DNA from 4 places in the Lysinibacillus sp. NPDC097195 genome. Region 3 is predicted to be linked to each of the others. Evidence: riboswitches for the same ligand, from Rfam matches in the RefSeq annotation. Region 3 holds a riboswitch; each other region holds the start of a gene.
The links. Region 3 has a riboswitch for cobalamin ahead of ACIQXI_RS18795 (hypothetical protein). Riboswitches for the same ligand answer to the same signal wherever they lie in the genome.
Positions count from the first base shown of each region.

Region 1: it holds a riboswitch for cobalamin, as region 3 does, so the genes downstream of both, ACIQXI_RS05260 (hypothetical protein) here and ACIQXI_RS18795 (hypothetical protein) in region 3, are expected to answer to the same signal.
Region 2: it holds a riboswitch for cobalamin, as region 3 does, so the genes downstream of both, ACIQXI_RS05275 (ABC transporter substrate-binding protein) here and ACIQXI_RS18795 (hypothetical protein) in region 3, are expected to answer to the same signal.
Region 4: it holds a riboswitch for cobalamin, as region 3 does, so the genes downstream of both, ACIQXI_RS04460 (ribonucleoside-diphosphate reductase subunit alpha) here and ACIQXI_RS18795 (hypothetical protein) in region 3, are expected to answer to the same signal.

Region 1 is NZ_JBIWDP010000001.1:1,010,983-1,016,045, reverse strand. Features, by position in the region: gene ACIQXI_RS05270 (GTP-binding protein) at 1-162, shown strand, start outside; gene ACIQXI_RS05265 (hypothetical protein) at 194-664, shown strand; gene ACIQXI_RS05260 (hypothetical protein) at 786-1,550, opposite strand; cobalamin riboswitch at 1,822-2,005, opposite strand; gene ACIQXI_RS05255 (hypothetical protein) at 2,309-2,572, opposite strand; gene ACIQXI_RS05250 (ABC transporter ATP-binding protein) at 2,837-3,562, opposite strand; gene ACIQXI_RS05245 (ATP-binding cassette domain-containing protein) at 3,574-4,323, opposite strand; gene ACIQXI_RS05240 (ABC transporter permease) at 4,316-5,063, opposite strand, start outside.
Region 2 is NZ_JBIWDP010000001.1:1,016,679-1,021,741, reverse strand. Features, by position in the region: gene ACIQXI_RS05295 (DUF2243 domain-containing protein) at 1-162, opposite strand, end outside; gene ACIQXI_RS05290 (MBL fold metallo-hydrolase) at 305-1,141, opposite strand; gene ACIQXI_RS05285 (hypothetical protein) at 1,311-1,559, opposite strand; gene ACIQXI_RS05280 (precorrin-3B methylase) at 1,647-2,318, opposite strand; gene ACIQXI_RS05275 (ABC transporter substrate-binding protein) at 2,367-3,362, opposite strand; cobalamin riboswitch at 3,555-3,739, opposite strand; gene ACIQXI_RS05270 (GTP-binding protein) at 3,921-5,063, shown strand, end outside.
Region 3 is NZ_JBIWDP010000005.1:116,382-121,444, forward strand. Features, by position in the region: gene ACIQXI_RS18785 (tyrosine-protein phosphatase) at 1-249, opposite strand, end outside; gene ACIQXI_RS18790 (ABC transporter substrate-binding protein) at 490-1,449, opposite strand; gene ACIQXI_RS18795 (hypothetical protein) at 1,451-1,993, opposite strand; cobalamin riboswitch at 2,146-2,356, opposite strand; gene ACIQXI_RS18800 (glutathione peroxidase) at 2,509-3,054, opposite strand; gene ACIQXI_RS18805 (hypothetical protein) at 3,306-3,854, opposite strand; gene ytvI (sporulation integral membrane protein YtvI) at 3,947-5,005, shown strand.
Region 4 is NZ_JBIWDP010000001.1:878,455-883,517, reverse strand. Features, by position in the region: gene ACIQXI_RS04460 (ribonucleoside-diphosphate reductase subunit alpha) at 1-1,705, opposite strand, end outside; cobalamin riboswitch at 1,870-2,058, opposite strand; gene ACIQXI_RS04455 (hypothetical protein) at 2,166-2,852, opposite strand; gene ACIQXI_RS04450 (ECF transporter S component) at 2,849-3,343, opposite strand; gene ACIQXI_RS04445 (bifunctional adenosylcobinamide kinase/adenosylcobinamide-phosphate guanylyltransferase) at 3,409-3,801, opposite strand; gene ACIQXI_RS04440 (histidine phosphatase family protein) at 3,753-4,349, opposite strand; gene cobS (adenosylcobinamide-GDP ribazoletransferase) at 4,322-5,063, opposite strand, start outside.

The sequences.
Region 1 (5,063 bases), on a different contig from region 3:
GATGGCTATAATATATGCCATAATAGTGATGAAGTAATCTCACAAATGCAATACAATAAACAAGCAGATCCTGACTATACATCCTCAAGTATTTTTTGTGCAAAAGGAAAGGGTTACTCCGTTCCTTGGAATGAAGCGAAGGCTGCGATGCATTGCTTGTAAGCAGTGATAGATAAGTAGGAGGAACAATGGCTTGAAAAAGTTTCGTGGGAAAAAGCGTTATTTTCGGAATATGTGGCACAATGCAAATGTCGAGTGCTATGATTTAGACTTTGAAAAAGATAGTTGGTTTGATTTATGGCACACACATTTAGATTTTTATGGATATGGCAATAATGACTTAAAAATAAGAAGAGAACATTGTAAAGCGCATATCGCGTTGTATTTAGATTTATTAGGAAAGCTCCAAACACTCGATCAACCATATCAATCATGGTTGGAAATAGTTGATGAAGATGCTAGTTTAGATGCCGTCTATATTCATACACCTAACCCAAATGCGGATAATTTCCCTTTGAAGATAGACAATATCAATTGGCATTGTGCTGTTCCTCATTATTTGATAGATGTAATTGACCTAAATAAATTTACTATAGGTCAATATCAATGGAACTCAACTAACAATTACATTGTACAGTCTAAAAATATTGGCGTTGAACTATAAAATTAGTTAAAGTACCCATTGCGAGTAACATAAAAAAAGCAGTCGATATGCATTCGACTGCTTTTTTGATATTTAAATATAACATTTTTCATTCGTTTTTTAGTTTACCCTTTAGAAAAAGCTACAGCACTTTTTCCGTTTTTGCCATAACAGAATTCGCTGATTCCACCCTAATATAGCCATTATTAGTCGAAGAATCGATGACAACTGATCCAGGTTTACTTTTTAATATTTGTAATTGCTCAATTAATTGAAGGAATAGCTGATGACCGTTGCCTCGTGGATGCCAATGGTAATGATAGTCATTTAACTCTTTAACCTTTTTCACGAATTGGGCGTATTCATATTCGACATATTGTAGTAATGGCTGTACTTTATCATTTTTTTGTACTAATTGTGTCAAGTCCTCTAGATAGATTTGATAAAAACGCATAACCATTGAACACAATAAATCATTAACTCTGGCAGCACTTAAAATAGGCTTGGCTTCTAAATGTAGCCGCTCTAAATTAGGTTTAGCGCGAATGGAATCAATTCGTGTAATTAAATGATAGGCTTCTCCGTTTACTTCATAGACAATGGGATTTGAGGGCATATACATCATAAAGCCATTCTTTTTCGTTTTCAGCTCGTCCGCTACACATGCCTTAGCAAAGAGATGACCTTCATACATATCATTTCGAATCCAGATTATATCTTTATTATAAAAAATCTCATTAAATAAACGGTCGTTACGAAGGAGACCGTTTGCTAAAAACTGATCGACTAGAGATTCAACAGCCATTCTCGTTTTTGGTTCTTTAGCCATTTCAATGCGTGATTGTTTACAAATTTTCATATCTTCATTGTGTTTTTCCTGTGTTGTACATTCATGAATAGTTGGCATACGCGCACCTCTTTTCGTACATATTTTCCAAAACAACTGGTCGGATGACATAAAAATACGGATTTCCTGCTATGTAAGAGGAAATCCGTGTTATGGTTATCGTACTTAACCTTAGTCAGTCATCGAAGAACATCAAACATTGCTTCGAATGGAGTAGTCTGGCTCGATACCATTGCCGTTTACATCCATTGGTTTTAGTTATTTGACGTACTTTGACGAACAGAACATTCTGTTTTGTCAACATGCCACCTCCTATTCCTCGTAGGTTACTGGTGTGTACTCGTAACAGGCAGGTCTCCTGACTTATGGTCATTGCTCCTTTTCACCTTCCCGTTCTTTGACAGTGGTATTCGAAAAGTCGCTCACATTTACAGTTGCGGGACAGTGTCGGATTTACACCGACTTCCCTTTTCAGTAAATTGCACGCAATTTACACCTATTACTACACGCTATTTAGTTGTGAAGGAAGCGAGCACAACGCTACTTCCCTTGAAGACTATTAAAATATAATTTTAAAGTAGTATATTTCCAAAGTCAAACAACACAATATTTCCCATCTAGTAATGCACTTTGATTAACCCTACGTTTTTGCTACTTTCTTTTCCTATTTATCTCTAATTATGCCAAGAAACAACGAAAGGCGTGCGATTTTATTCGGCACGACTTTCCATTTACGTCATTTTATTGAGAAATCAATATGGCTTAAAACGCACTCCAACGAAATCAGGATGAAAATGATCGATGATGAACTATCTTTTTTAATAGGAGAAGAATTTAACTACCACCAAACCCGCTGCACAATAAAGATCCACCGGTATCCATATGAGCCATCCTATCGTCCCATATAATCTTATATAAAAATTATTTGGTAGTATTTTTAAAGCTACTTTTGTATTTTCTACAAGTTCATTTTGTTGTTTTACCCCATCAGAATTATTTTCAACTTTTAATGCTACTTGAGTTAAATTAGGATTATTAAAATCAACTGCTAAAAATGCATATTGAGGATTTAAAATCGACAATTTTACACTCCTTCTTATTATCCTAATTCACGTGTCATTCTGGTCTATTGTATTCTCAAGAAAGTAACAACATACCAGTATAATCAGCTCTTTTAACAAGTTTAACAATGCGTTGACCACCATAGTCGATATTGCTGTCGTTTCCTTACGTTATGCAAAGAACGACAAAATTCAATGTAATTAAGGGACAACCCTCGTCATAACATCCCCTTTTCTTAATAAATCCAATCCATAAATTTGTAATAATTTACATTTCGTCAAATATCATGCCATTTTCATCGCTTGAAAGAGCCTTTTAGCATAACTATCTGAAAAATGAAAACCATCTTGTTCCTTATAACATTCATCGACCATTTTCCCAGTCTTCATTACATAAATACGTTGACATAAATATGAAACCGCTTTTAAATCATGTGAAATAAATAAAATTGCCATATTTTTTTCTTTATTCAACTTCAGTAATAGATCGATAATTTCGCGTTGAGTCAAGCGATCTAAACTCGACACAATCTCATCACATACTAACAATTTTGGCTCAACTAAAATAGAACGTAATAAATTGATTCTTTGCTTCTCTCCACCGCTTAGCTCCGATGGTAATGCATATAAAATGTCTTTCGATAGTTTGACCATGTCAAGCATCTCATCGTAATGTGTGTCTGGCACTTTTGAATGATGTTGTAAAGGCTCACGCAATAGCTCTTTTACCGTCCACATCGGATTTAAGGCATTGCTGGCATTTTGAAAAATGATTTGGCAATCTTTATAAAACGCATGACGTTGTTTTTTGGCAATTTGTTGATTTTGAAAAAACACTGTCCCTTTATCAGCCGATTCAAGCTGCATAATAACTTTTGCTAACGTACTTTTGCCACTTCCGCTTTCACCAACAAGACCAACGATTTCGCCTGCTGCTACATTCAGATTGATATTCGTTAACACTTGATGGTCTGCTCGATAGCTTTTACTTATGTTTTCTAGCCGAAGCACAAAAACGCCTCCTAAAAATGATTTGCAACAAGCCGTTGCGTATACGGATGTTGTGGTTGCTGAAAAATTTCCTCCACTTGTCCCTTCTCCACAACCTCCCCATCTTTCATGACAACAATTGTATTCGCTATAGAAGCAGCCACCCCTAAATCATGGGTAATTAGCAAGATAGTTGTCCCTAATTGGGAATGGTAATTTTTTAATAGTTTCATAAAATCCTGTTGATGTAACATATCTAGTGCCGATGTAGGTTCGTCTGCAATTAATACATCTGGTTTAATATACAATGCACAAGCAAGCATACAGCGTTGCAGCATACCACCTGACAACTCAAACGGATAGCAATTGAATACACTTTCCGGTAAGTTTAAATCCTTAAATATCGATGTCATAGTAGCAAGGAATAGCTCTTTCTTGTGGCCTAAACGAAGCGCAGTTAATGTATACAATTGGTGTTTCATTTTTTGTGTAGGAGAAAAGCTATTGCTCGCGTCCTGCAAAATGGTAAAGAAACGCTTAGAGCGCAACTGTACCCTTTCATCATTTGACATCTTTAATAGATTTCTTCCTTCAAAGAGTACCGTACCTGTAGCATCAGCTTGTGGAGCAAGAATACCTAGAATAGCCGATACTGTGGTGCTTTTCCCACTGCCACTTTCACCAATAACAGCCGTAATCTGACCTTTAGGTACTGCAAATGAAATATTACGGACGAGATTTTTGTTATGCACTCGAACTGTTAAGTTTTCGATATTAAACATGGGCTCGCTCGCCCCCTTTTTTAATAGTGCTTCCAATTACTTGCACACATAATATCGTTATAAAGATCATCAGCCCAGGAAATAGACCTATCCACCAAGCACCGACTAGTAAATCATTTTGTGCTGTATACAACATCGTTCCCCACGACGGAATGGCTGGTGGCACCCCAATACCTAAAAAGCTTAATGATACTTCCGTAAAAATAGCACCAGCAAAATTAAAAATTGTCACAACAAAAATGGCAGGTAAACTATTACGCAATAAATGACTAAATAAAATTTTCCACATTGGTGTACGAAACATTTTAGCCATCTGCACAAATTCCATATCCTTTAGACGAATAAACTCAGAGCGCACAATTCTAGCCGTAACAAACCACCCCGTTATGCCCATTATCATAGCCATGCGCCAAACACTACCTTGCATAATGGCTTGAAGGGCAAGCACAATAATTAAGGATGGTATCGTCAAAAATGCTTCCAAAACGCGCATCATCATCGCATCCACTGCACCACCAACATAACCGCTTATGCCTCCATAAATGATGCCGATGAAACTTGATAGGACGACGGACACTACCGCGATAAAAAGAGTCACTTTACCCCCAACAAGAATACGGGATAATACATCACGTCCTAACTGATCTGTGCCAAGTAAATGTGTCAGATTGGGTGCTTCATAAATATGATTCATATCCATAGCATTGGGCTCAAATGGCGACAATAAGGAGGAAAAAAGG
Region 2 (5,063 bases), on a different contig from region 3:
GTAAAAATGATGCCATCGCAAAAGTTGATGAAAAAAAGTTTCATCAATAAAGGCAACTAAACCAATACCAAACAGAAAGCCAGACCAAAAATTACGACTAGCATACGTCTGCTTCGTTTTGAGTCCTGTTCTATTTTTACTATTGTCATGATGGGTTTTCACAGTCTTATCACCCTCTATTTGTTTTCATTATTATTCCCTATTGCATCTTCATTTAATCGACAGAGCCTACCCATACGTCATTGCTATAGTAAAAATACATAATAGAAAAGGCCCTAGGATTATCAATCGCTAGGGTCTTTACTCAATTCATCTTATTAGGTATTGCAATTCGATCAAAATCATTCACTAAAAGGTGCAGCGCTTCCGTCAATTCTTCACCAACCATAGGTAATCCATGACCAGTAATCACTACTTGTGGTTTCAATGCCGCTAACTTGACAACAGATTCTTTGGCAGCTGACCAATCGGTCGTAAAATATTGGGGTGGACCACTTATCTCTTTTTGCTGGGTTAATACTTTATAAAGTGACTCTTGTTTTACTGTAACAAAAGCATCCCCAACAATTAATGTACCGTCTTCCTCTCTAAATAAAGAAATATGGCCAGGTGTATGACCAGGTGTATGAATCCAGCGAAATCCAGGCATATAGGGAACACTACCATCGGCTGGCATTTCATTAATATTTTCACCTAAGTTAATCGCTTCATGTGGAAAAAAAGGGGACATCTTGGCTATCAACCCAGCGCTTACAGCGGGATTGGGTTCAGGATAATGCTCTTTTCCTGTTAAATACGGTAGTTCTAAACTATGTGCATAAACAGGGACATTCCAATGCTTTATTAATTCGATAATACCCCCTACATGATCAAAATGACCGTGAGTTAAAATGATTGCCTTCGGTTTAGAATTAGAACCAAAGCGTTTTTCAACTACTTCTAGAATGTTCTCAGCACTTTTTGGCATGCCAGCATCAATTAACACAAAATCCTGTGTACGTGGACGACCATATAGCACTATATTGACAATTTGAACCGTATACTGGTAGAGATCATCTAATACTTCTATACCAACACCACTTCTCACAGAAGTTGCAGGAATATATTTGTAATCTTCACCGTAGTTTAATTTATTTTCCAAAGCAAAAGCCCTCTTTCCTAATTTTTAACAAAACTTATCTTCTCTTCGAAGCAGTTAAATTACAAGTATAAAAAGACAGTAAAGAGCCAAAATAAATTTTCGTAGTGCTTCACTACTTATGGAGCTGCAGAGAGAAATCGAAGCAGCTTTTTTGCATTTCTGAAAAATGTTAAGTCATCAGCTTTTCCATTATCGCCCAGACTTTATTGTAAGAAGGCGTTTGTTTTAAACCTTTTTGAATTCCACGTTTTACTAAACGAAATCCTCTTGCTTCGAGGTCTGCAATCGCAACATCTAACTCTTTATTATTTTTGCGCTGAATTGGCGGCAACCGAAACACACCATTATGTGCTGATAAACGATTAAACATTTCCTCATCCCCTTTAAATGTAATCAGCTTAGCGTGAGCCCATGACATATTTTTTATTCGCCTAAGCTTCCGGTATATATGTCCAATAAAAAAAGTGTTAGATTGGCTAATGCCAAACTAACACTAAATATAAGTTTACCTATCATTAATCGTTTCCCAATAATCTGCCGACTTTGTTCTACGATAAAATTTATGGAAAGGTTCATTAGGACGTGCATGATTTTGATAGAGCGTAATAATATGCTGAAGAAAACCCTCAATTTTTTGTACTGAAATCCTTTTGGCAAACAGTATACCTGGCTTAGCTTGAGCGCCCATTGGCACAGCGCCTAAGTAAACATCAAAGCTATCCTGTTGATAGACAAGACCTATATCATCATAGACGGCATTGTAGCAAGCAGATGCGCAACCATTTATATTTAATCGTAATCTTGATGGCACAGTTTGTCCCTTGAAATGATGATATAACTGTTCTGTTATGCTGGCTGCTTCCATTTTATCACCATCACAAAAATCACAAGCTTTCATCGCAACAACAGAACCTGCTTCGGCAATATATAACCCCGCTTCTTCAAGTTCCGACATCACGTGCTGAACCGTTTGTGTAGGGACGGACAGCAACATGCTATAGGATGCCGAATATTTCATTGCTCCATTGTCGCCTATAACCTCCGCAATCTTTTGAAGTTGAGCCGCTGTATAATGTTTATTAATAATGCCTGGACTTATGGCAAGTCGTGTATAATCGCCATCCATATTGAGTTTTTCAAATGTACAATCTGGTATATTTGAACGAAATGCATTCATTGTCTACGCTCCTTATGGAAAAGAGCTAGCATTTCGCTAGCTCGTTTATTAAAAGTTTTCAGGATAAAATCCTTTAGCTAATATTTCAATTGCCTCTGCAGCCCGAACTCCTTCCGACGCAGCTGACAATGGTAAAATAACAAAGCGTTCGTTTTTCACAGCAGTTGTTTCTTTTAATGCTGGATCATTTTTTAGGAAATGAATTTTATCTTCTGCTGTTTGTGAACCATAATCAATCACAACAATGACCTCAGGATTACGTTCAACAGTTGCTTCTTTTGAAACCGTAGTCCAGCCTGATTCTATATCGCCAAAAATATTTGTACCACCCGCCACAGTGACAAGTTCATTCATAAAATTTTGTGCTGCTGTAAAGACTTCCTTATCGCCACTGTCATAGACAAGGACGCGTAAATTTTGTTCACTTTGGGGTAATTTTGCCCGGACTGCATCGACATCTGCTGTCATCTGCTGAATCAATGCTTCCCCACGTTCATCCACACGGAAGATTTTTGCGATATTCCGAATATCCGTAAAAATATCATCTAACGTTGGTTTCGTAATACTTGAAGATGTATGTAAATAGGTGTGAATTCCAAGTGCTTCAAGCTCTTCAGGTGTACCCACCCCTTTTTCACTAAAGCCACTTTTCCAGCCTGCGTATAAAAAATCGGCTTCACTATCAATTATTTGTTCCTTTGTTGGATACTGTTCAGCTAGTACTGGTACTTTATCGTATGCTGCCTGTAGTGGTTCGTAAATTTGATCATCCAAATAAGCAGTGCCGACCATTGAATCCTCTAAGCCTAATGCCAACATGATTTCTGTGACATGCTGATTTAAGCTTATCGCCTTTTTTGGTGCTTCTGCATACACTTGTGTCGTATCGTTATTCTCAATCGTTACTTCAGTTGATGCTGTTTGTGCTGGTTCGATGTTTTCTTTTTGTGATGCATTCTGTGCGTCATCTTTCGCACTACACGCCACTAAAATACATAATAAAGCCATTGCAACAACTAGCCACTTGCCATTCCTTTTGATCATGTTTGTTCTCCTTTAAATTAAATTCATTTGTATAGATAGAAATCAATAGACTTCTGTGCTACTAAGTTTACGTTTTTTGCTTGACTAGCTCCTCGCACAAAGAACGGAAAAAACCCCCTTGTTTCCAAGAGGGCGGCATAGTGAAAAACAATGGTTATAAAACCAATCACTATCCCCATCCTCGTGGTTGTTAGTAAATATAATATATTGGCAGGTATCCTGGCTTAGGTTCAACATTTATACGTCTTCCCATAGTTCCACTACAGTGACAATTGTATAAACTCCCCATTTACAGTTGCGGGACAGCATCGGATTCACACCGATTTCCCTTTTAAGCAAATGGCAAAACCATTTGCACCAATATATAGAAGTATGCAGTTCTAAAATTAGCCTAGCAGAAGTTATTTTTGTTTTCAATGACAAAATAAAATCTAAAATGAATAATTATGAATTTTCCACCACTATCTAAACATAAACAACAACTATTTGACATGAAATGTTTTTACCTACTTTCTGTTACAATAAGTCTATAGGAAAAATAGAAATGAGGATTATTTTATGTATAAAACGATTGGTGTACTCGCACATGTCGATGCAGGCAAGACTACCTTTTGTGAGCAATTATTATTCCATACTAATAGTATTCAAACACGAGGAAGAGTGGATCATCAAGATACTTTTTTAGATAATCATGCGATTGAACAAGCGCGCGGCATTACGATCTTTGCTGAACAAGGCCGGATGCAAATTGGCAACGATACATATACAATAATTGATACACCTGGGCACGTCGATTTTTCACCAGAGATGGAGCGGGCAATTCGTGTGATGGACTACGCCATTATTATCGTCAGTGCTGTTGAGGGTGTACAAGGCCATACTGAAACGGTTTGGCAATTATTGCGCCAATACCACGTCCCAACGTTTTTCTTTATTAATAAAATGGATCGTGAAGGTGCAGATGTGGATGCTGTTATGAAGCAACTGCATAAAGAATGTTCGAGCGATATTCTCCTAATAGAAGCTCCACTTACGAATGATTCAGTTCATGGGCATATTGCAGAGTGGTTAGCCGAACGTGATGAACAACTTCTTGATGCCTTTTTAACAGAAACGATCGACGGCCAAATGTGCTTATCAAAGTTGCAAAAGATGATACAACAAGAGCAAGCGTTTCCATGTTTTATTGGTGCAGCATTAAAAGATGTTGGAATAAAAGAGTTTCTTTCACAGCTTCCTCTTCTTACAGAAGTGCATTTTGACAAACAAGCAACATTTCAAGGTGAGGTTTTTAAAATTCGTCATGATGGTACACAGCGCTTAACTTTTATCAAAGCTTTGCAAGGAACATTACATACTCGCCAAGACTTCACATTTGGTGATGTGACAGAAAAAATAACAGAAATTCGTTTATATAATGGGCACCGTTTTGAAACAACACAAAAAGTTCAGGCGGGAGAAATATTTGCCGTCAAAGGGCTAAGTCTAGCAAAAATCGGCGATATTTTAGGTGCTACACAACCCTCTCAACCGTATGAGCTGGTGCCTACGTTACAAGCTAAAGTACAATATGAAGGACAACAGCATATAAAAGAAGTTTTACAAGTATTCCGTTTACTTGAGGCAGAGGAGCCTTCCTTACGCGTTGTTTGGCATGAAAGATTCCAAGAAATCCATGTCCATATCATGGGTGTTATTCAA
Region 3 (5,063 bases):
GTATTTGGCCCCTTTGAATATTGGATTCGGATTATTTAACGCTTCATGTTGATCGCGGTAATCAAAAATAGTTTTTACCCCTAATGCTTCAAAACGTTCCTTATCCGCTGCTGTCATCTTACCTAATGCAGATGAGCGGTATAGCTGTCCATTTTTAACGACTCTTCCATCTCTCGTCTTATAGCCACCCATATCGCGAAAATTCAAGACTGCTTCAAACGGAATAACCTGCATATCAAACTGTGTCATCCACTACGCCTCCCTAATTTTAGCACTCACTTATACTTCTATTTTATAGAACAAATGAAGATATTACCAATTATCTACAAAGGCTTCTCTACTATAAGGAGTGCCTGGTATGTGAATCGCTGATAGAAGTCCACTAAACGCCGGTTAGCCTGCATGCATTGCCAAGAGAAACAGCAAAAAAGTGTTAGATTGAATCGACATCAATCTAACACTTTTATTTTGCCACTATCTTGGCTTTCTTTATTTAAATAGCTCAGGATATACAGCTTTCGCTACCATCTCAACAGCTTCACCAATACGAGGTCCTGGACGATTTGAAATATCCGTATCAATAAAAGTTACCGCTTTGTCTTGAATAGCTGTAATTGTATTCCAACCATCACGACCAAGAATTTCTCCTACCGGATCTTCTGTATAGTTTACTGTTGTTAAAATCACTTGCGGATTTTTGGCAATGACATCTTCCTCAGATACTTTTACCCAACCATTCTGATCACCAAATACATTATTGACATTAGCTGCATCTAAAATTTCTTGTTGGAAAGTACCAGCTGCAGTTGTATAAATATCTGGTTTCGGGCTAATTTCTAAGTAAACATTTTTTGGTGTCGTTACAGTTTTTACTTTTGCTTGAACATCTGCAATTTGTGCTTTAATATCTTTGTTTAATTGCTCGCCCTTATCTTGAACACCCATTACTTCAGCGATTTGTTGAATATCTCCATAAACATCTTCAAAAGATGCTGCAGATTTAATAACAAATACTTTTACGCCTGCATCTTCAAGACCTTTTAATGCGTCTAATGTCTCATCATTACCTGTGTAATACGCAAGTACAACATCCGGTTTTAACGCTACAATTTTTTCGCTATTGAATGTCACTGAGTCTGACACACGTTCAATTTTTTTTGCTTCTTCTGGGTACGTATCATATTCCGTAGCCCCAATGACTTTATCGCCAACACCTAGCGCAAATAGAATTTCTGTGTTACTCGGGATTAATGACACAACTGTTTGTGGTACTGCATCGAACGCTACTTCTATATCGCGGTCATCCTTCACTTTATAGCCAGTTTGTTCTACTTGTTGATCCTCTTTAGATGTATCGTCATTGTTCGCTTTATCTGCTGTGCCGCATCCTGTCAATACAAGTGCTAGCATTAATACAGTAAGCCATTTTAAATTTAATAGTTTCTTCACTTTATTCATTCTCCTTCTTTTTCTTTATTGGATAAGATTTGCTAATAAACGGGATTTCAGCGATGCCAGCCTGCTGATTTGTGTAAACCGCCATAACAAAAAATACATTCGCTAACAATCCTAAGTAATCGAAAAGGATGGCTGGAACTTCCCTTTCCTCCGAAACTTTATGTAGCGCGCGGTATGATTTTTTTGCCTCACTGCGACATAAATGCAGCGCAGTGGCAGCCCCCGTACCTTGTGGTAACACAAAATTTTGTATTTCATCCTTTACATGACCTACATAAAAATCATAGCGCTCGCTAAGCCATGATAAATCTTCTTCCGTTACCGCTAATTTGCCTCGTACTGAACCATTGACATGATAGGCCATTGGCAAGATAGTCAATAAATCTGCAGCCACTACTTCAACATCTTCTTCTTTTACAGCAGCTAACGCTACACCGACATGTGTTGTTAAACTATCTGTACGAATTTCAAAATCAACCGTAGATATTTTTTCACGCATGAACGGGTAGCAAGAGTAACGAGCATCTTTTTTCATTTGTAATCCCTACTTTCTATCATGAACATACTTTGCTTAAGGTGCATAAAAAAAACGCCGCTCCCTAGGGAACGACGAAAATAGCATATATAGTGTCGCCTGACGCGACAGCCAATGTATTTGCCGTATATCCTCCTAGCTTCCGAAGAGTTTTTATACATTAAATAAAGGTCGGTCTCCTGGCTCGTACAGTTCACTACGTCTATGCAGTAGCGATATCATAAAACCTTCCCATCTTAGAGCTTCCCCTTTCGACAGTGGCAATTTATTATGACTTCTGTACTTACAGTTGCGGAAACAGCTTCGGTCTTACACCGAATTCCCGATTATGCTAAAGTTAGCACCATTATTCTGCAAGAATTATTCACTTGATTAGCAGTTTATCATAGATTGAATTGAAAAAGTAGTTGTGAGATTGTGGAATATTCGAAAATATTTATACAAAACTTAGCACTATTTCTACATAGTGACCAGCTATTTGTTACTATAGCTCAAAAATTCTGACTCAAAAACTACTATAAAATTTTTTCAATCGCTTGCTCAATATCCAATTGGGAATCAGTTGGTTCAAAGCGCTCAACGGTATTTCCTTGATTGTCTACTAAAAATTTTGTAAAGTTCCAGCGAATATTACGTCCATCTAAAAAGCTAGGCGCTATTTGAATGATGGCCTCAGCTAGCATCTTTTCTTGCATATTCGCTTTACCGAATTCACGAAAATCTACCTCATGCTTTAAGTAGTTGAATAAAGGATGTGTCCCTTCGCCATTCACCTGCACTAATTCAAAAATCGGGAAAGTTACGCCATAGTTAATTTGACAAAGTTGAGTTGTTTTTTCGCCATCTTCTGGATTTTGTTGCCCAAACTGATTGCAGGGGAAGCCTAAAACAACAAAATTATTTTTGCCATATTTATCGTACATTTTTTGCAAATCCTCAAATTGGTATGTAAAATCACATTGATTGGCGGTATTGACGATTAACATTGTCTTTCCGCGATACGTCTCCATCGATAAAATTTCACCGTTTGGCTTTTCCACTAAATAATTATAAATACCCATTTCCTCAACCCTTTCTAAAATTATCTGTAAATATATTAAAGCACCAACTAGAACCATTGAATTCTATTACTGGCTCTATTGCTCGCACCTTTTCCAAAAGTAAGCAGACTAGTAATTTTGTAAACAATCCATCACATCAGTATATTAGACCTAAAATTAAGTGCATCCATACTCCTGTTTTTTATTATAATCAATAATGCTTCCTTCTTCAAAATAACACACTTGAGCATAAAAATAGCCATCTCGCTACTTTAACGGATGGCTGTCTTATATTTCTTTTTGTATTTACTATCCTGCTCTTCTTCGATTAATCGCTTTGCAATATCTAGTAGATTCTGATCATTCGTAGCATCAAACAACTTCTTGAAAGAAATAATAATATCATAACGAATTAATGTATATTGTTTTTCGTCGATACAAGTTTGAAACCTTTTCGCCAAATAAGAAACGATTAAGTCTCTTTGAACTTGGCCTGCAAGCCCTATTTGCCAGATTGCTTGCAATGCTTGCCTTGCTGTTATTTTTTTTTCATCATACGTTACTGCCCATATTTTTAAGAAATCATCTAGAACACGCTCTTCCGGATCGCTTTTTGCTGCTAAAGCGCATAAAAACTGTGCTGCCCGTGCGCGAGCATGCCCATTGTTATATGTAAGGGCTTTAATAAGCTGTTCCCAAACTGCATATGTCCAATCTACTGGTTCTTGCATAATTTTTATTAATTTTCTGTACGACTCGTTTTCAATCTCACGGTCACGCTCTGTTAAATTACTAAAAAGTTGCAAAATCTCTTTTTCCATATTTATCCCTACCTTCATTCTTTCACAACGTTTTTAAATTTAAAATTTAATATGTTACACTGTACTTAAATTAATGATAAAAAGGAGAGCCTATGAATAGATTTATAACTCGAAAGTTGATTATACGAACGCTAGCGATTATATGCCTACTAATAGCCGCATACTTTATCATACCAGTTTCTGTACCAATTATATTGGCGGGTGTTTCTGCTCTACTGTTAGAACCCATTGTCATGTATTTTAAGAGAAAATGGAAAATGTCTCGAAAAATTGCTGTTGCTTTTATTTACATAGTAAGTGTTATTTTTATTTCTATTATTTGTTACTTTACTATTACCCAACTAATGTCGCAAATCATTTCCATTTCTAAGCAAGCACCTTACTATATGTCTAAGCTATCTGAGATGTGGGATCATATGCAAGAGAATATTTCAAAATATACAGAAGACTTTCCAGCTGAAGTGAGTGCTTCACTTGAGAAAACGACAACCGACTTCGTAAAAAAGGTTGAAGAGTCTTTTTTAAACTTCTTTAATTATAACAAAGTTACGACCTTCTTTTCACAAATTCCAAGCCTCTTTATAAGTCTTCTCGTTTATATGATCGCTCTATTTCTATTTATGCTAGATTTACCTAAATTAAAACATATAACATACGCATATTTAAAGCCTTCAACTGAAAAGAAAATGAAAATTATTACGAATCGTTTAAAAGATGCATTTTTTGGTTTCATGAAGGCACAAGTCCTTGTAAGCTTTATTATAGCTGGTGTTACCCTGGTCGGTTTGATGCTGATTCAGACGAAGTATGCGTTAGCAATGACCTTTGTAATTTGGATTATTGATGTGATCCCGTTTCTCGGCTCTATTATTGTTTTAGCACCTTGGGGCACATATCACCTTCTGATGGGTAATACACCTATGGCTATTAAACTCTTTGTGCTTGCAGCTATTTTATTAATAATTCGCAGAACTGTCGAGCCTAAAGTAATGGGTGCACATATTGGTTTATCCCCTTTGCCGACATTAATAGCCATGTTTATCGGGCTTCAATTGTTCGGCGTCATCGGCTTGTTTGCAGGGCCCTTTGTTGTCATCTTCCTTTTTGCCTTAAAAGAAACTGGGGTTATCAAATTTAATTTTAAAATTTAATGCTAAAATAGCACCCATTATCATTACAGCTTGATAATGGGTGCTATTTAACATTTTT
Region 4 (5,063 bases), on a different contig from region 3:
CTTTTTCACGCGCAAGGTCATTTGATGCTCGTATCGTTAAATAAGCAATTTGCTCGTATAATTTATCGGCAAAATCCACGGCCTCATCCGACTCCCACTGAATTTCTTTCAAAGCTAGTAAATGATGCCAGCCAAACGTGCCAAGTCCAATACCGCGGTAGCGGGTATTTGTGCGCTCTGCTTGCTTTACTGGAATGGTGTTTAAGGCAATGACATTATCTAACATGCGTACTTGAATCGGTATTAAACGCTCTAATACGTCAGCAGGTACTGCCTTACCTAAATTGACAGACGATAAATTACAGACAACAAAGTCTCCCGGTTTACGACGCGTGACAATAACATCATCTTCTAACGTAATCGATTCAAATTGCGTTGGCGACATGTTTTGGAAAATTTCAGTACATAAATTAGAACTATAAATTATGCCTTCGTGCTTATTAGGGTTCATGCGGTTCACTTCATCACGGTAAAACATGAACGGTACACCTGTTTCAAGTTGAGAGCGCATAATACGTTTCATAATATCAATCGCAGGTACGACTTCCCGACTTAATAAAGGATTGGCAATACATGCTGCATATTTTTCACGGAAAGAGCCTTGCCCTTTTTGTTCATCATAATAATCCTCCAGTGAGAAGCCCATCACTTCACGCACTTCATGAGGATCAAATAAATGCCAATCTTCACGAGCTTCGACCGCTTCCATAAAGATATCTGGTAAACATAATCCGGTGAAAATGTCATGGGCACGTAAGCGCTCGTCTCCATTATTTAAACGCAAATCTAAAAAGGTAAAGACATCCTTATGCCAAACATCTAAATACACGGCGATAGCCCCTTGACGTTGACCAAGCTGATCCACCGAAACAGCTGTATTATTAAGTTGTTTGATCCATGGTAGCACACCACTTGACGCGCCTTTAAAGCCTTTAATAGAAGAGCCACGACTACGGATTTTCCCCATATACACGCCAATACCGCCACCATATTTTGATAATGTTGCAACATCTGTGTTTGTATCATAAATACTTTGTAAACTATCATCCACAGTATCAATAAAGCAACTTGAAAGTTGACCATGCGTTTTTCCAGCATTAGATAATGTCGGTGTCGCCACTGTCATATATAAATTACTCATTGCCCAATACGATTCACGGACTTTTTCTAAGCGATTTTCCGTTTCATCTTGCATCAATGTCATGGCAATGACCATCCAACGCTCCTGCGGTAATTCCACTGGTGTTTTCGTATAATCACGGACAACATAGCGATCCATTAATGTTTTTAAACCGATGTATGTAAATAGCTCATCACGGCTCTGTTCAAGATAGGATGCAAGTTCCGCTAGCTCTTGTTCACTATACTTTGTCGTTAAACATGCATGATAAAGACCTGCCTCTGTATAGCGTGCAAGCTGCTCCGGAAAGACTTTATAAACGTCTTCCTTTGCAACACCACGGTTTGTAGCAAATTGACTATATAATTTTTCTAAGTAAATTTGTGCAGCGACAAATGTCCAATAGGGCTCTTCTTCATCGATTAGACTAAGTGTTTGTAAAATCATCGCATCCGCCCAAGCTTCAAACGTAGCCTCTTCATTTTTACGTAGCCAACGATCCGATAATCTTACAAAGCTTTCAAGCTCATCCTCCGTGTAACTTTTCTTCAACTTAGCCATGTGCTGTTCAATTTGTATTGTCATCTTTACATTCTCTCCCTTTCTCAACAGCCAACACATCAAAAAAGCGATTACACACCATAGTTCGGTTGCGTAATCGCTGTAAAATTGGAAATGGAAATGAAGGATATGTACACATCAAAGTGGACAAATCTCTCGCTTCCACTTCTCAATCCCCGAAGATGTGTTGCTGTCTTGAACAACTCGGCAGGTCTCCTGGCTCATGCTTCACTCAAATAATGGCCTTCCCGTTTTTTCACAGTGGCATGTTCATTATTTGTCAGCATTTACAGTTGCGGGGACAGCTTCGGCTTTAGATGTCTCTATTTCCGAATTCCCTTTTAAACCATACTGGTACCGCTTGTCCAACATACTATATATTGTGTTTCAATCTCTCAATTAATCTAACATATTGTGTTTCTCGTTTCAATAGGTGTTTTGTCCCTTGCAATTTTAAAAATCTTACTTTTGCTCGAAGCAAGCCCTATTCCAATGCAGTTTTACACAGTTTCTCAAAATTTCGAGTAAAAATTTTTTGTGCTAATTGCTCTTTCTGTGGATCAATTCCGAGTAAAATAACGGCACAAGGTCCTGCAGATTTTGCCATATCCAACGAACTTTTAAGTGGTTGCTGACCAAAAAGTCGTGAAAATTCAGCTTGCAGTCCTTGCGATCCTACCGGCCACACTTGTTGGACAATTTCCTCACGCCATGCATGATAAATGGGCTGAAGTTGGGCGACATCTTCAGCCTGTTCAAGCACTTCTTGGCCAACGAGTGGCACACCATATGTGTACCAACTTAGTTTTCCACGTTCAAATGATGCCCTTTGTTGGATTTCGCCTAACATTGTCACCGATAAGCCCGATTGCAGAGTCGGCATATTGGATTCTGAACTTCCTGTTATAGGTGGACAATCCATCCCTACTTCATCAAAAACTTGCTCAAGTCCTGCGATATAGCGCGACCATGCTGCATCTCCTGAAAAATTAGCAAGTATGATGTGACTCGGTATGGCATTTGCTGCAAGCTGTTCTAAAAAAGTAACACGCGCTGTTAAATAAGCGGTTAAAGTATCTGATGCACAGACGACATCTTGTGGCTTCTCACCAATTGCTGCCGCATTGTCTGTAGTAGCAATTAAGTGTCCTATTTTTACGGCATTCCTCAATTCGCTCGACCTGCCTTACGAACAAACACTTTTGACAGCACGGGTATAACAACTGCCACAATTAGAAGGTTAATGACCGTTGCCATGAAAATACCCGGCAAGGATGCCCAGAAAAAAGCTGGACTAATGATAAAATAAAATGGCAGTGGTGCGATTATACCATTTAAGACAAGTGCTACGGGCCATTTCAAAAAATGCATCCCTTTTTTATGCATAACACCAAATAGCCATACGACCATAAACATTTCAACTGCAATAATAATATGCAAAGGTCCATAAGGAAATCCAGCTGTTAATGCTGTAATAAAATGCCCGATTAGCCCTGCTACGCCCGCTAACACAGGTGATAAAAATACTACGCCGATAAATGCCGGTGCTGAGTCCAGGGCAGCCGTCGATACAAATGACGGGATTTTAATTACTGCTCCGATGGCGCAAATCGCTGCAACCATGGCAGTTAAAGTTATAGTCATTAATTTTTGTCGATTCATTCCATTCCCTCTTTTCTAGAAATAATGAAAGCCCATGCCTGAATGACAAAACGTCACATACAACATCATTTGATGCGTTCAGCGATGCCATACCAAATACGATCGACTCGCTGTGCTTGGGCAAATAACGCTTGGTACAAGCGACCACAAGTGTCACGCAACAGTCGTGCTTGTTTTTCCATTGGCACAACACCGCGCCCCATATCAGTAACAATAATATACAATGGACATGTTTCCTCAAACGTTTTCAGTCTTTCCAAAATTTGCTGAACAAGCATTTCATCGTCCTCAAGATTATGCGTTATCAGCCATTGTTCTAAGTTTTTAATAATAAGGGCATCACAGTCAGGAACAACATCTGGCAATATGCCATCCAATATTGCCACATCCTGCTCCGCCAGCAATTGCGTTACATAGGCGTTTTTTCCGTTATAGGCTCCTCCGATAAAGACATGCATCTTGCTCCCTCCTTCCAAGCCGCTTTGGAAAATGTTAACGTAAACATCCTATCATGCGGTACTTGATACGACCAGAAAGGCTTTTGCTGTGGTGCAAAAGCGACAAGCAATGCACGCACGACACCTCCATGCACAACAAGATAATAATCGTCTTCCTCTTTTGGTAATGCTAAAAAACCTGTTACTACACGCTGGCAAAACAAATCGAAGCGCTCTCCATTTGGTGGAGATGTGTTTAGTGGGTCATCTAGCCATTTACAGTAGCGCTCGTCCGTTTTTAATTCGTCATATGTTTTACATTCAAAGTCACCGAAATTAGTCTCTCGAAATCTAGCATCAGCCATATAGCGAGCATGTGGAAAATAACAACTCGCTGTTTGTTGACAGCGTCGTAAATCACTACCGTAAACTTTCTTGACAGCAAGATCGACAATAGGCAGTGATACTATTTGTGCTAATGGAGAATCTGTCCAGCCAATATAACGCTTTTCCATGTTTTCTTGCGTTGGTGCATGTCTCATTAAGCGCACAGTAACAATGTCAGCCATAGCACAACCTCCATTCCTTCAATTGATGCTCCGAGTAAATCTCCTGATACACCGCCAAAATTACGCAATGTAAACTGACGAAATAAAATAAACGCGACGATTAAAACAGCCATTAATACAACAGGTAAAATTGACAGACCGGTCACAACCAATACAGTGCAATAAGCAAGTACAAGCGTCATCAGCATAAAGCAAGTCAATGTACGGTGGTTTAGTTGCGTCTTAAAAAAATAAGCAAGTCCTTTTTCTTTTGAGCACTTTAACGATAAAAAATAAAAACTCATCCCTACTCGTGTCAGTAAAGGGATAAAAACAAGCATCCATAAGGCGAACTTGTCCTGCACTATAAGCTCATGTAGCACAACAAATTTCCCTAATACTAAAAATAATACAGACATGACGCCAAACGCCCCTACACGAGGATCGTCCAAAATTTCAAGACGCTTTTCACGATCCCGATAGGAAAAATAAGCATCTCCCATATCGATAAATCCGTCCAGATGCAAGCCCCCTGTAAATAACGCAAATAACCCTACAATGACAAATGTTAATAAAATTTCACTGCTTGCTGTCCAGGTCGTTAAACTATAAATAGAGCCAGCAACAATTGCTCCCATCAATGCCCCTACCCATGGCAAAAAAGCGAACATCCCAGTAATCGTACTTTTGGATAATGGAATTTCCTTATGTACAGGCAAAACTGTAAAAAATTGA